3 regions of the Paenibacillus sp. FSL R5-0914 genome follow, and region 3 is predicted to be linked to each of the others. Evidence: riboswitches for the same ligand, from Rfam matches in the RefSeq annotation. Region 3 holds a riboswitch; each other region holds the start of a gene.
What was found. A riboswitch is a leader RNA that binds a small molecule or an ion and turns the genes downstream of it on or off. The one in region 3 is predicted to bind cobalamin.
Positions count from the first base shown of each region.

Region 1: it holds a riboswitch for cobalamin, as region 3 does, so the genes downstream of both, MKX60_RS00130 (S-layer homology domain-containing protein) here and MKX60_RS01530 (anaerobic ribonucleoside triphosphate reductase) in region 3, are expected to answer to the same signal.
Region 2: it holds a riboswitch for cobalamin, as region 3 does, so the genes downstream of both, metE (5-methyltetrahydropteroyltriglutamate--homocysteine S-methyltransferase) here and MKX60_RS01530 (anaerobic ribonucleoside triphosphate reductase) in region 3, are expected to answer to the same signal.

Region 1 is NZ_JBBORH010000001.1:35,137-39,396, reverse strand. Features, by position in the region: gene MKX60_RS00140 (cellulase family glycosylhydrolase) at 1-1,071, opposite strand, end outside; gene MKX60_RS00135 (hypothetical protein) at 1,291-1,869, shown strand; cobalamin riboswitch at 1,961-2,161, shown strand; gene MKX60_RS00130 (S-layer homology domain-containing protein) at 2,327-4,260, shown strand, end outside.
Region 2 is NZ_JBBORH010000001.1:2,758,111-2,762,370, forward strand. Features, by position in the region: gene MKX60_RS12090 (ABC transporter permease) at 1-60, shown strand, start outside; gene MKX60_RS12095 (DedA family protein) at 78-701, shown strand; gene MKX60_RS12100 (undecaprenyl-diphosphate phosphatase) at 751-1,611, shown strand; cobalamin riboswitch at 1,772-1,977, shown strand; gene metE (5-methyltetrahydropteroyltriglutamate--homocysteine S-methyltransferase) at 2,111-4,260, shown strand, end outside.
Region 3 is NZ_JBBORH010000001.1:358,466-362,725, reverse strand. Features, by position in the region: gene MKX60_RS01540 (ribonucleoside-diphosphate reductase subunit alpha) at 1-4, opposite strand, end outside; gene nrdG (anaerobic ribonucleoside-triphosphate reductase activating protein) at 60-575, opposite strand; gene MKX60_RS01530 (anaerobic ribonucleoside triphosphate reductase) at 572-2,557, opposite strand; cobalamin riboswitch at 2,775-3,009, opposite strand; gene MKX60_RS01525 (MTH1187 family thiamine-binding protein) at 3,384-3,692, shown strand; tRNA gene MKX60_RS01520 (tRNA-Thr) at 3,788-3,859, shown strand.

The DNA of each region.
Region 1 (4,260 bases), 320 kb from region 3:
CTTATACGTTTTGCGGTTGAAATGCTGCCCATTATCCCAGAACATGGAGGTCATTTTCTTTTCTTTTAAATAATAGGTAAGGTACTCGAAGAATTTCAGCTTCTCGCCTTGTTCAATCACACCTGTATCTTTATCGAATCCTAGCAGTCCAAACTCACCAACGATAACAGGGATTCCTTTGGCTACGAATGTGTTGTAAACGTTATCAAAAGTTTGGATGATATCGTTTTTTGTATCTTTTTCAAACGTGGTGTAACCAGCGATATTCACACTGAACGGCCAGAAGCCATAGTAGTGAACGGTCGCAATTATGTTCGGATCGTTAAGAGCTGTAATCGTCTTGTAGAGCTGATCCATTCTAGGTTGGGTAGGAGAAGTCTCTAATGAAGGTAGCACTAGCGGACGGACATCATTTTTTCCACCTGAGTTTCGAACGATCTGATGGAAGGAATTGTTGAGCTCTGCAAGCATCTGTTCCATCTTCGCTTCATCCGTACTTCCGCCATCTGTGAAACGAGGTTCATTAATGCTTTCGAACATCAGCTTATCGGATTTATCCTTGAAGCGGTCCGCAATTTGAGTCCATGCTGCATTATAACGCACCAGCGTCTCATCATGCTTCTCTTCCATATGACTTACCCATAACCAGGAGTCGTGATGGACATTGATCATTACATATAACTTGGCGTCTAGCGCCCAGCCTACAACTTCTTCGACACGGTCGAGGTAAGCTTGATCAATGGTGTAGTTCGGTGCTTCACCTATGTGTGAATCCCAAGTGATAGGAATACGGATACTTTTGTAGCCTTGTGCGGCGATTTTCTTAATCAGTTCTTGGGTCACACGCGGATTGCCCCAGGAGGTTTCATCCTCACCTGTAGCATCTAGAGTATTGCCAAGGTTCCATCCGGGCTGCATATCGTCTACATAGGATTGGACCTTACTCTTTGGTGCTGCCTTAGCTTGTTGCTCGTCCTTAGTGGCAGCGGCGGCAATGGATGAGAACAAAGAGAGCAGAAGAGCGGTGACAAGGGTCAATGATAAGAATGATTTCTGGATTCGAGTAGTCATTGAATTCTCCTTTGTAAGATCATTTTTGAGGATGCTTAAACCTGACCTTCCTTGGTACTTTGGTGCTTAGATGAACACGTACACCTCCATGAATTCGTTGTAAACGCTTACCAAATACCCTAACATAGAATAATTTCAACGAGTACCTTACTAATTTGTGGTAAATTCATATATGAATTAGTGATTTGCAGTGATTCCAAAGTTATGGAGGGCAATCCAGTGAGCAGATTTCATTACATAGGCTCGGCTACAGAGCTTCCGTTAGGAGAAAGAGGCAGTTTACCGTCAGCAAAGACATATAATGAAGTGAAAAATTCCCCGGAGTATAAGAAACAAAGAGAGGCTCTGCGCCTGCAAGGTATAATTCCTTTGGATGACATCGCAGATCTATCTCATTTAAGAGATGAGGACTGTCTTGTATACGACTCGGAAGAAGATGCAGCGGGTATTTTTATAGAGGAACTTGGGTATTGGAACGATGAGATTCGCAAGCATTTTCGGAGTCCGTATGTGTACCGGATTTCACCGAATTGGGGCGGCTTCTCTGTATCCCCTAAGCTAAAAGATACTTTACCGGGATCGTATAACGCCTCACTCAAGTGTTGTCGGGAGTTATTTAGGCTTATGACAGATTATGGGGTATCTGGTGCCGAGTTTGAGCTTTATACATGCTGGGCTGAGGAAGAAGGGCTCCCACGTAATAAAAAGTATGATCGAATCTTTGATTTGGCCTCTTTGTCACTGGAGGATGGTTTTGAGTTGAGAGAAAAAGAGTATATTGTGGTTAAAATGATTTGATATTCAATAGGATTATCGCTAACTACTCGTTATACAAAAATCAAATATTGCATGACAAAAGCAACTATATTAGATATGATGAAGCATGGAAAAATTAATATTAGCAATAGGTGCCAATTATGAATGTTTCGGAAATACAATCATAGATTGGTTAAATGGAAAGCGGGTGTGAATCCCGCGCGGTCCCGCCGCTGTGAAAGAGGAGTCCTTGCAAGGTACCACTGGGAAACTGGGAAGGTAGCAAGGGTGATGATACTTGAGCCAGAATATCTGCCTATTTCTGATACACCGTTAAACTCTACGAGCGATAGAGAGGTGTTTGATATAGTATATGCCTGCTATTGTTGCGGTTCACTATCTTAAACCTCTTGACGTTATGTTGAGTGGTTTTTTTGTAGTGCTATGAAAGTTTATTCTGTTTTTTAACATAGGAAGAGAAGGGAAGGGTTATGGAAACATGAAGAAAAATAAGTTTTTAGCTTGGTTACTTATTGTAGCAGTATTTATCACGACGTTCTCTACAAGTGTAATCCCGGCTCATGCGAATGAAGCAAGCTCTACACTTAAAGGGTATGTAACTGTATCCGTAGAGAAGTTCACATTGGGTCAAGGGTATATTAAGGAACCTATTAAAGTTCCATTCTACGAAGGGGACAATGGCGCATCACTAATAACACGTGCGCTAGGAGAAGGTAATTATAGAAACTTTGGAAGTATAGCTAGTAGTTTTTATTTATCTGAAGTTAAAGATAGTGGCAGAAGTGAAGTCAATATACCGCAATATATTTTAGATATGATTTCAGCCGATGGGAATACAGTCGGAAATAAAGCAGACCAAGAGTGGCTAAGTCAGTTTGACTACACTCACATGTCGGGTTGGATGTATGCCGTAAATAATGAGTTTCCTCCGTTCGGGATGTCTGATTATCACCCTCAAGACGGTGACATCATCCGAACACAGTTCACCACTTATGGCTATAGTTCTGATCTTGGTGGTTGGGGAGAACCTCCATTTCCATTTGCCAATAAGGATGCTTTAACTGCGGAAATCGCAGAAATTAACAGTGACCCGAATAAAGAAAGTATTTTGGACAGAGCAGTAGTACAAAAGGCAGTTTACCAAGCCTATTCCGTGCTCGAAAATATGGAAAGCTCTCAAGTAAGTGTAGATCATGCGCTTGTCGGGCTTACCAATTCTTTGGATATAGAGCCACCTGTTATTACTGTAAGTGGTATTCAGGATAAACAGGAAGTATCCGATAAAGAATTAAGTTTCAGAGTAGCTGTCACAGACAATATATTTAAAGATATCATGCCAGCAGTAAAACTTAATGGAGTCGTTCTATCTGCTACTAATGGTGAGTACAAAGCATCTCTAAGCCCAGGTAGTAATGTAATCACTGTAACGGCAGTAGACGGAGCAGAAAATAGAGTAGAGAAAACATATCAAATTACCTACAAGCTGAATGCTACCACTGGCGCAAAGGAACAGTTAGATAAAAGCTTGGCCTATATTTTAAAAACGGTAAAGAATCCGTCATTTGGTACTGGCAGTGGGGAATGGTCGATCTTATCTTTAGCACGTGCCAACTACGAAGTACCAAGTGGTTATTATGATCTCTATTACAACAACGTAGCTAAGAAAGTAACAGAATTAATGAAGGATGGAAAACTCGATGCTATTAAAAGCACAGAGCATTCCAGAGCGATTCTAGGACTTACCTCGATCGGGAAGGATATCACGAATGTTGCGGGTAATAATCTAATCAATGCACTCGCTGATTATCAATATGTTCAGAAGCAAGGGATTAATGGTCCCATATTTGCACTGATTGCCTTAGATAGTCGTACGTACGAGATCCCCGTTCTATTCCCTGAGCCTGATAAAGATGGGGTAATATATCAGACTACAAGAGAGAATTTGATTAAGTATATTTTAGATAAAGAAATCAAAAAAGGTACAGCGGACGCCGGAGGTTGGGCATTAGGCCCAGCAAAAGCTGATACCGATATTACTGCGATGGCTATGCAAGCTCTTGCGCCTTATTATGCAACTAATCCAAATGTAAAAGCTGCCGTGGATCGGGCAATTGCATGGTTATCGAGTACGCAAAATGCTCAAGGTGGATATACAAGCTGGGGAAGCACAAGCAGTGAGAGCATCGCACAGGTTATTGTGGCTTTAACTGGCGTAGGCGTAGATCCGCACAGTGACATTAAATTTGTAAAAGAAGGAAATTCGCTTATAGACGCGCTACTTACCTTTGCTGGACCGGATGGTGGATTTAAGCATACTCTCACCGGAAAAGTAGATGGAATGGCAACGGATCAAGGTACGTATGCACTTGTTGCTTATGATCGTCTGATTAATCATAAGAACCGTCTGTATGA
Region 2 (4,260 bases), 2.4 Mb from region 3:
CTTTACTTCTTTTTTATTCGCAGCCGTTATTTACGCAACTTGAAGAAGAACTTGATCTGAATAATGGGGGTTACGAAATGCAAGTATGGATTACAGATTTTATGGAGCAGTTTGGTTACTTTGGTATTTTCCTGATGCTCGCTTTTGAAAATATATTTCCACCGATTCCTTCCGAAGTGATCCTTCCTTTTGGCGGATTCATGACAACCACAACGAATTTGACCATTCCTGGTGTAATTATTGCTGCTACGCTTGGCTCACTGCTGGGTGCAGTAATTCTCTATTATATCGGTCGTTTGTTGGATGTAAATCGCTTGGAAAAGATCGTTGAACGCTGGGGCGGCCTACTCCGGATTAGCAAAAAGGACATCCACAAGGCTGACGCTTGGTTTGACAAATATGGCTATTGGACCGTATTATTTTGTCGGATGGTTCCACTAGTGCGTAGTTTGATTTCGATCCCTGCAGGGATGTCGGGCATGAAATTTGGAGTGTTTATGATCTTCACAACGATTGGTACGCTGGGATGGAATCTATTGCTGGTGCTTATTGGTGCGGCATTGGGTGAGTCCTGGGAAGACATCGCCATGTATATGGATATGTACTCCAACGTAGTGTACGTGCTTCTTGCAGGTGGAGTAGTGATCCTTGGGTATTTGTTCTTCCGCAAGCGCAGCCGGAAAATGAACACCGAAGGTTGAGCCGAGAAGGACATATAGATAAAAGTTATGATTAAAAGGAGGAGAACAAATGGAGCTATTAACGATTATTAAAGCTATTATTTTGGGAATTGTTGAAGGATTGACTGAATTTGCTCCGGTATCCTCCACAGGTCATATGATTATTGTTGATGATATGTGGTTAAAATCGACAGAGTTATTTGGGCAATATACGGCCAATACGTTCAAAGTGGTTATACAGCTGGGGTCAATATTAGCAGTTGTAGTTATTTTTAGAAATAGGTTCATTGAATTGCTGGGCTTAAAGCGCTTCAGCCGCAAGCAGTTGGATCCTGTAACCGAGCAACAACCACAGCTTGAAAAAGGCGGCCACCTGAAGCTTACACAGGTGCTTGTAGGTTTAGTGCCAGCAGGCGTGCTGGGGGTTCTGTTTAATGATTATATTGACGAGCATTTATTCTCTACATCCACCGTGTTAATCGGTCTAGTAGTCGGTGCTGTATTAATGATTATTGCGGATCTATTCGGACCAAAGAAGATTCAAACGGAGAGTGTCGATCAGATTACATATAAGCAGGCGCTAGGTGTTGGTCTGGTCCAGTGCTTCTCCTTGTGGCCGGGATTTTCTCGTTCCGGGTCGACGATTTCTGGTGGTGTTCTTCTGGGTATGAGTCATCGCGCTGCTGCTGATTTCACGTTTATTATGGCTGTTCCAATCATGGCAGGCGCCAGTTTACTCTCACTGATGAAGAACTGGCAATATTTCACCATCGATGCCCTGCCGTTCTTCATTGCAGGCTTTATCAGTGCCTTTGTATTTGCACTATTATCGATGCGTTTCTTCTTGAAATTGATCAACCGGATTAAGCTTTTACCATTTGCTATATATCGCATAGTACTTGCTGCAGTAGTATATTTCGTGTTTTTCTAAATCCGTTATAAGGAATCGATATAACAAAAGCCCCCGTAATCTATTGCAGATGACGGGGGCTTTCACGTATGATGACATCAGATTTAAGACACTCACTTTATCCTTATAATTCTCGCATAAACGCTTACCGTCCTTAAAAGGACGCTGAAGGCGTTTTAGCTTGACAATATCGGAGACAGGTGCTTGCCGGAAATTAGTAATTCGGTAGGCTTAATAGGGAAATTCGGTTTGAAGCCGATGCGGTCCCGCCACTGTAACGGAAGAGTCCATAGCAACATATGTCACTGGCAATTTACTACTGCTGGGAAGACTGCTAAGGATGCTGACACCGCTAGCCAGGAGACCTGCCTGTTTCAACAGCACTGCTTCACCTACGGAGGATAGGAAGGTGTTAGACGTTAACCATAGGTATATTATGGGCGTCTTTCCCTTTGACTTTTTTAGGGAAGGGCGCTCTTTTTTAAAGGAATACAAGTGATATCGAGTCCAAAATAAGAAGATGGAGAAGGGGAGCTGCAAAGTGACGAACAAAGTAAAAGTAAGCAATCTTGGCTATCCAAGAATCGGAAAAAACCGCGAGTGGAAGAAAACGTTGGAAGCCTTCTGGGCGGGAAAAATAAATGAGGAAGCGTTCCGTACTGAAATGACAGGAATTCAGCTTCAGCATTTGAAGACTCAGCAGGAGGCAGGAATTGATTTAATTCCGGTAAATGATTTTACGTTCTACGATCATGTGCTAGATACAGCTGTAATGTTCGGGATCGTACCTCCACGTTATGCGTATGATGGTGGCGACATTGGGCTTGATCTTTATTTTGCGATGGCTAGAGGAAATGCTGAGGCTACCGCTTGCGAGATGACTAAATGGTTCAATACGAACTATCATTACATCGTTCCAGAGATCGGTGCACAAACGCCGCGTCTGACCGAGAATAAACCACTGGCAGCTTATCGTTTTGCCAAGTCCCAAGCGGGAATTGAGGGTAAACCTGTGGTTTTAGGCCTTTATACATTCCTTAAGTTGTCAAAAGGTTTTGCATCTGCGGATATTGCGAAGATTGCTGCTCGGTTTCTTCCGGTTTACGTTCAGCTGTTGCAGGAACTGAAGCAAGAAGGAGTAAGCTGGGTACAAATTGATGAGCCAGCGATTGTTACAGGAATAAATGAATCAGAATTATCATTACTTAACTCGATTTACACAGAAATTGCTGAATCCGTGCCTGGATTAAATATTATTCTGCAGACTTACTTTGAAGCTGCTGAACCGCTGGAGGCACTGTTCAAGCTTCCGGTACAAGGTTTAGGTCTTGATTTTGTCCATGATGGCGGGACGAACCTGGCATCGATTGAACGTCTTGGCTGGCCTGAGGATAAGTGGCTGGGAGCGGGTATTATTGACGGACGCAACATCTGGCGCTCGGATCTGGATGCTAAGCTGCAGCTGATCGAGAAGCTGAGTGTACATGTACCGCTTGATCGTCTTATTCTACAGCCTTCTTGCAGTTTGCTGCATGTTCCGGTTACTGTTCAGGGTGAGGTGAAGCTGAAGGCCACCGTCAAGGCTGCTTTAGCTTTTGCTGATGAGAAGCTTAGAGAGCTTGGCCTGCTTGCTGCAGCCTTAGAGGGTACAGCAGAAGCTGCTGCTGCGTTGACAGCCAGTCGCGAAGCCCTTACTGCCTTCCGTGCACTTCCTGAACGCGGTCGTAAGGATGTGGCCGAGCAAGTTCTCGGACTTGCAGATTTACCAGACCAACGTAGCCTACCTTTTGCTGAGCGCCTGAAGGTGCAGCAGGAGAAGTGGCAGCTGCCACTTCTGCCAACGACAACAATCGGAAGCTTTCCACAGACCGTAGAAGTGCGCCAGGCAAGGTTGAAATGGCGTAAAGGCGTATGGAATCAAGAGCGTTACGACGGGTTCGTTCGTGAGCAGATTGCAGATGCAATCACTTTCCAAGAAAAGCTGGGTCTGGATGTACTCGTGCACGGTGAGTTCGAAAGAACCGATATGGTGGAGTTTTTCGGGGAGAAGTTGGATGGTTACTTATTTACTAGTAATGGCTGGGTTCAATCCTACGGATCACGCTGCGTTAAGCCACCAGTTATTTATGCGGATATAGCTTTTATCCAGCCTATGACTGTAAAAGAAAGCGTCTATGCTCAGTCGTTAACTTCCCTTCCTGTTAAAGGTATGTTGACTGGTCCTGTTACGATTCTCAATTGGTCTTTCGTACGTGATGATCTTAGTCGGGAAGCAGTAGCGAATCAAATTGCCTTAGCGCTCCGTCATGAAGTTAAAGCTTTGGAGGATGCAGGCATAGAGATGATTCAAGTAGATGAACCGGCTATCCGTGAAGGACTTCCTTTGAAGGCGGAAGATCATGAGGCATACTTGAATTGGGCGGTGAAGTCGTTCCGTATCGCGACGAATCATGTGAAGGCTACGACACAAATTCATACCCACATGTGCTATAGCGAATTTAATGACATGATAGACTCCATTTCAGCGATGGATGCGGATGTTATCTCTATTGAGACTTCACGTAGCCATGGGGAACTGATCGTTAGCTTTGAGGAGCAGGAGTATGATAAAGGAATTGGTCTTGGTGTATATGATATCCATAGTCCACGGGTTCCTGCAGTAGAAGAGAT
Region 3 (4,260 bases):
GCATGGTTATTTCATCCCTTCTTATTTTGGGTTAATTTTGAATATCAAAAATTGATATATTATAGCGCAGTAGGCTGCCACAGAAAGACCTCCGAGCCGTTCGTACTGGCCGGAATGTCGATTATGCGTTGGTTAGAGCTTCCTCGGTAAGGAAGTGTAGTATCTTTCAATTCTTCTATAAAACGTCCATCTATTAATACCTGACACTGTGTAAGTAGATTCCACTCCGGCGAACCGGGAAGGGCGGTTAGTTCCTCATACGTATAACCACTGTAAATCCAGATGGGGAAGCCAGGGAGCACGGCGCGAAGCTCATGAATGAACCCAAGTACCTCTTCTGCCGAGAAAAAAGGATCGCCGCCTGCCAGTGTTAGACCATCCAGCAAAGGGTTAGCGGCGATTTCTGCAATGATTTCATGTTGACGTTCTAAGGTGAAGACTTCTCCATATTTAAAGTTCCATGTCTCGGGATTAAAGCATCCCGGGCAACGATGACGGCAGCCGCTGATGAAGAGGACGGCCCGCATGCCCTCTCCCTCGTTAATCGACTCCGGATAGTATCCGCAAATATTCATAGATGCTTAACGCGATCCCGTACTTCGGCTTGTTTGGCGGCATTGAAGCGGGTCTGATAGTCGCCAGTTAAATAACCTGTAACTCTGCGCAAACGACGGATGTGCACGTCATTCTCATGTGCGTTGCAGGAAGGACAGTTTGTCCCAATTACGCCTTCGTATCCGCAGCTGGAGCAGCGGTCAATCGGATGGTTAATGCTGAAGTAGCTGACCTGTTGTTCTAGTGCATATTTAATGATTTTGATAAAAGCAGATGGATTGCTGCGGGCATTGCCATTTAATTCGACATAAGAAATAGCCCCGGCATTGCAGTATTCATGGAAAGGAGCTTCCAAGCTGATCTTCTGAGCAGCACCTAGATCGTAGTATACAGGGATGTGGAAAGAGTTCGTATAATACTCACGGTCAGTTACGCCCGGAATAGAACCCAGTACCTTGCGATCAATCTTGGTGAATTTGCCGGACAGGCCCTCTGCTGGTGTTGCGAACAAGGTAATGTTGAGATTAAGTTCCTCACTTTTAAGGTCGCAATACTCCCGCATGTGACGCACGATAGCCACAGCCTTGGCATGGGCTTCCATATCCTCGCCATGGTGTTTGCCGTACATGGCTTTCATGCATTCCGCGATACCGATGAAGCCAAGCGACAGACTACCATGCTTAAGTAGTTCGCCTACAGAGTCTTCAGGAGCGAGATTTTCGCCGCCTTCCCAGACGCCTTCTCGCATCATGAAATCGGATGCTTTAGCTTTTTGCGCGCTTTGGATGTGGAACCGATGAAGAAGTCCTTCCAGCGCAATATCCATATAGTGATTTAGATCCTCATAGAAGCCAGCTTCGTCTGCGACGGTACGTCGGCCTGTTACTGTGCCGTGTGCCAGACCGAGACGAACCAGATTCAGTGTATTAAAGGAAAGGTTGCCCTTCCCGGAGCAATGATTACGCCCAAAACGGTCACCGAGCACTCGGGTGCGGCAGCCCATTGTAGCAAATTCCGTATCAGGATCACTTGGATCATAATACTGCAAGTTGAGCGGAGCGTCCAGATTAGCGAAGTTCGGATATAGTCTGCGTGCAGAACATTCCGCCGCTTTTAGGAACAATTCATAGTTAGGATCACCTTGCTGTTGATTGACTCCTTGCTTGCATTTGAAGATTTGAATCGGGAACACAGGTGTTTCTCCGCTGCCAAGTCCGTTCATCGTTGCTGTTAGCAGGGAGCTGATCACAAGCTGACCTTCTGGTGAAGTACAAGTACCATAATTGATGCTGGTAAACGGAATTTGCCCACCGGATCGGCTGGACATGGTGTTGAGATTATGTACCATACTTTCAGCCGCTTGCAGGGTTTCGATTTCGGTTTCCTTTAGTGCAAAACGAAACGCTTTTGGATATAACTCCGCCAGATCGGTCCGACTCATTGTAATCTCGCCCAAAGAATCATTAGCTTGTCCCTCATCAAAATAATCCAGACCCTTGCGGAACAGCTTAGCGAAGGATTTGGTTACATAAGGTGCTAGATCATAGTCGAGCTTATTGGCGGATACGCCGCCATATTGAGCATTTTGCTGGGATTGAAAAATAATTGCTACCAGTGACATAGCTGTCATTATGGAGTTCGGAGGACGAACACTGCCGTTGCCGGTGTTGAAGCCTTCGCGGAGAAGCTTATCAAACGGGATAAAAATGCAGTTAGTCGTTCCGATTGCGTATTGATCCAGATCATGCACATAGACGACATTGTCATCAATGGCTTGCACTAGCTGCGGTGGCATCGTAAAGTTGCGGGCGTACCATTTTGAATATTCACTGCCGAACTTGCTCATTTTACCGGAGAAACTCTCTCCGTTCAAATTGGCATTCTCGCGCAGCAAGTCCAAATCCCGGCTGTCGATAATATCGCGTCCTAAATCAATGAGCTCTTCTAAAAGAACTTCTCGTGCATTTGTTGTACCGTTAAATTGTCTCTCCAACAACGTCATTGTATAGCTCTCCTCTCAGTCTATCGTCCTATCATTAAGAAGTGGGGCCGCAAAAGCGGCCGTATATTCATTGTGATCTCATAAAAAAAGCATCCTCTAGCGAGGATGGCAGAAAATGCCCGATGCGTTATGTAAATATCCACACAGATATTTGTAGTGGCCTCTAAGAAGATGACCGCATGCGGACACCGTTCCTGTTCCTCGCAGGCACTCATAGTTGGTGTCGTCGAAACAGGCAGGTCTCCTGGCTTCCGTAGGACCTCTCAGCGCCTTCCCAAGGGGGCTCTTACCCCTCAGTGGCTTCTGCCAGGAGATCTGCCCATCTTAAGCTTCTAAAAGCTTGTAAGGGGCATCCGGTTACAGTGGCGGGACCGCAGCGGATTTTCACCGTACTTCCCTATTAAGCTCTAATTCCGATAAAGGATCAAAGCGCCTGTCTCCACTATATTTTGTTGTCGTTAGATAAAAATAACCCAAGATGTTGTGTTTGTAAACAGTTTTTTAGAAAACCCGCGCGGGGAGCGGGTTCTTCAAAAGTACTCCACAAATGATCCACAGGCTGTCCATAAGTAATCCACAATTGATCCACAGGCATATAAAAAATGATTCATAAATTGTCCGAAAAGATGCCACAAAGAGTCCATAAATGTAGTGCAGATGACCCTAGAATTCATGTTAGAAAAAATACTTGTGGCGAAAGTCATATTTCGGAGAATTTTGGGGAAAGAAGAAGGGGCATAATAAAGATGAGATCATTTGTGGGAGAGCGGTGGAGTTGTTACAATAGAAGGAGACACATACTTTAAAATTCCGAGGAGGTATTCTCATGCCTATTGCTGAAGTAACCGTTATTCCGATTGGAACAGGTAGTACGAGCCTTAGCAGCTATGTTGCGGATATGCAGCGAGTGCTGAAGACGGTAGAAGGGATTACTTATGAGCTTACATCCATGGGTACAATCATCGAAGGGCCTCTTCAGCGTATTTTTGCTGCAGTCGAAGCGCTGCACGAGTCTCCTTTTGCCGCAGGTGCAGAGCGTGTCTCTACCTCACTTAAAATAGACGACCGCCGCGATAAACCCTCCACTAGCCGTGGAAAGCTGGAGTCTGTGGAGCGTAAACTACAGGTGGAATAGCAGTTTGGGAGAGTAGGGAAATAGGGAGAAATAGGCTTGCGTTTCTGGCTGAAAGTTGTATAATATTTTTTGTTTGACAGAAAAATCAGCCTTAAGCTGGTGTAGCTCAGGGGTAGAGCAACGCACTCGTAATGCGTAGGCCGGGGGTTCAATTCCCTTCACCAGCATCCAAAAAAAACATACGTGGCGCGGATTCTTGGAATTTCGAGGGGCGCGCTTTTTTTAATTGTTCTACCCTTTATTTGAATAAAGAGTTTTCTGGGGGATAAGTATAAAATTCTGAAGAGTGGTGCGGACTTCCTGACTGACGCACTCGTCCAATCCAAGGACTCGGTATGGTACAGGGAAGAGCCGGACTTAATCGGCCATATGATGGATTACGGCGGCATTGTGCAGGGGTACACGCCGAATTTCATCAAGATTGAAGACGGCGCTTTCGTCCGGCAGAGATTTGAATTTAGAGCATACATAAAATAATCCGCCGAGCATGAGCTTGGCGGATTATTGCTGCTTCATTTGAAAACTCTCTACACACTGGACTCTAGAGCATACCGGTGATTTGGTCCAG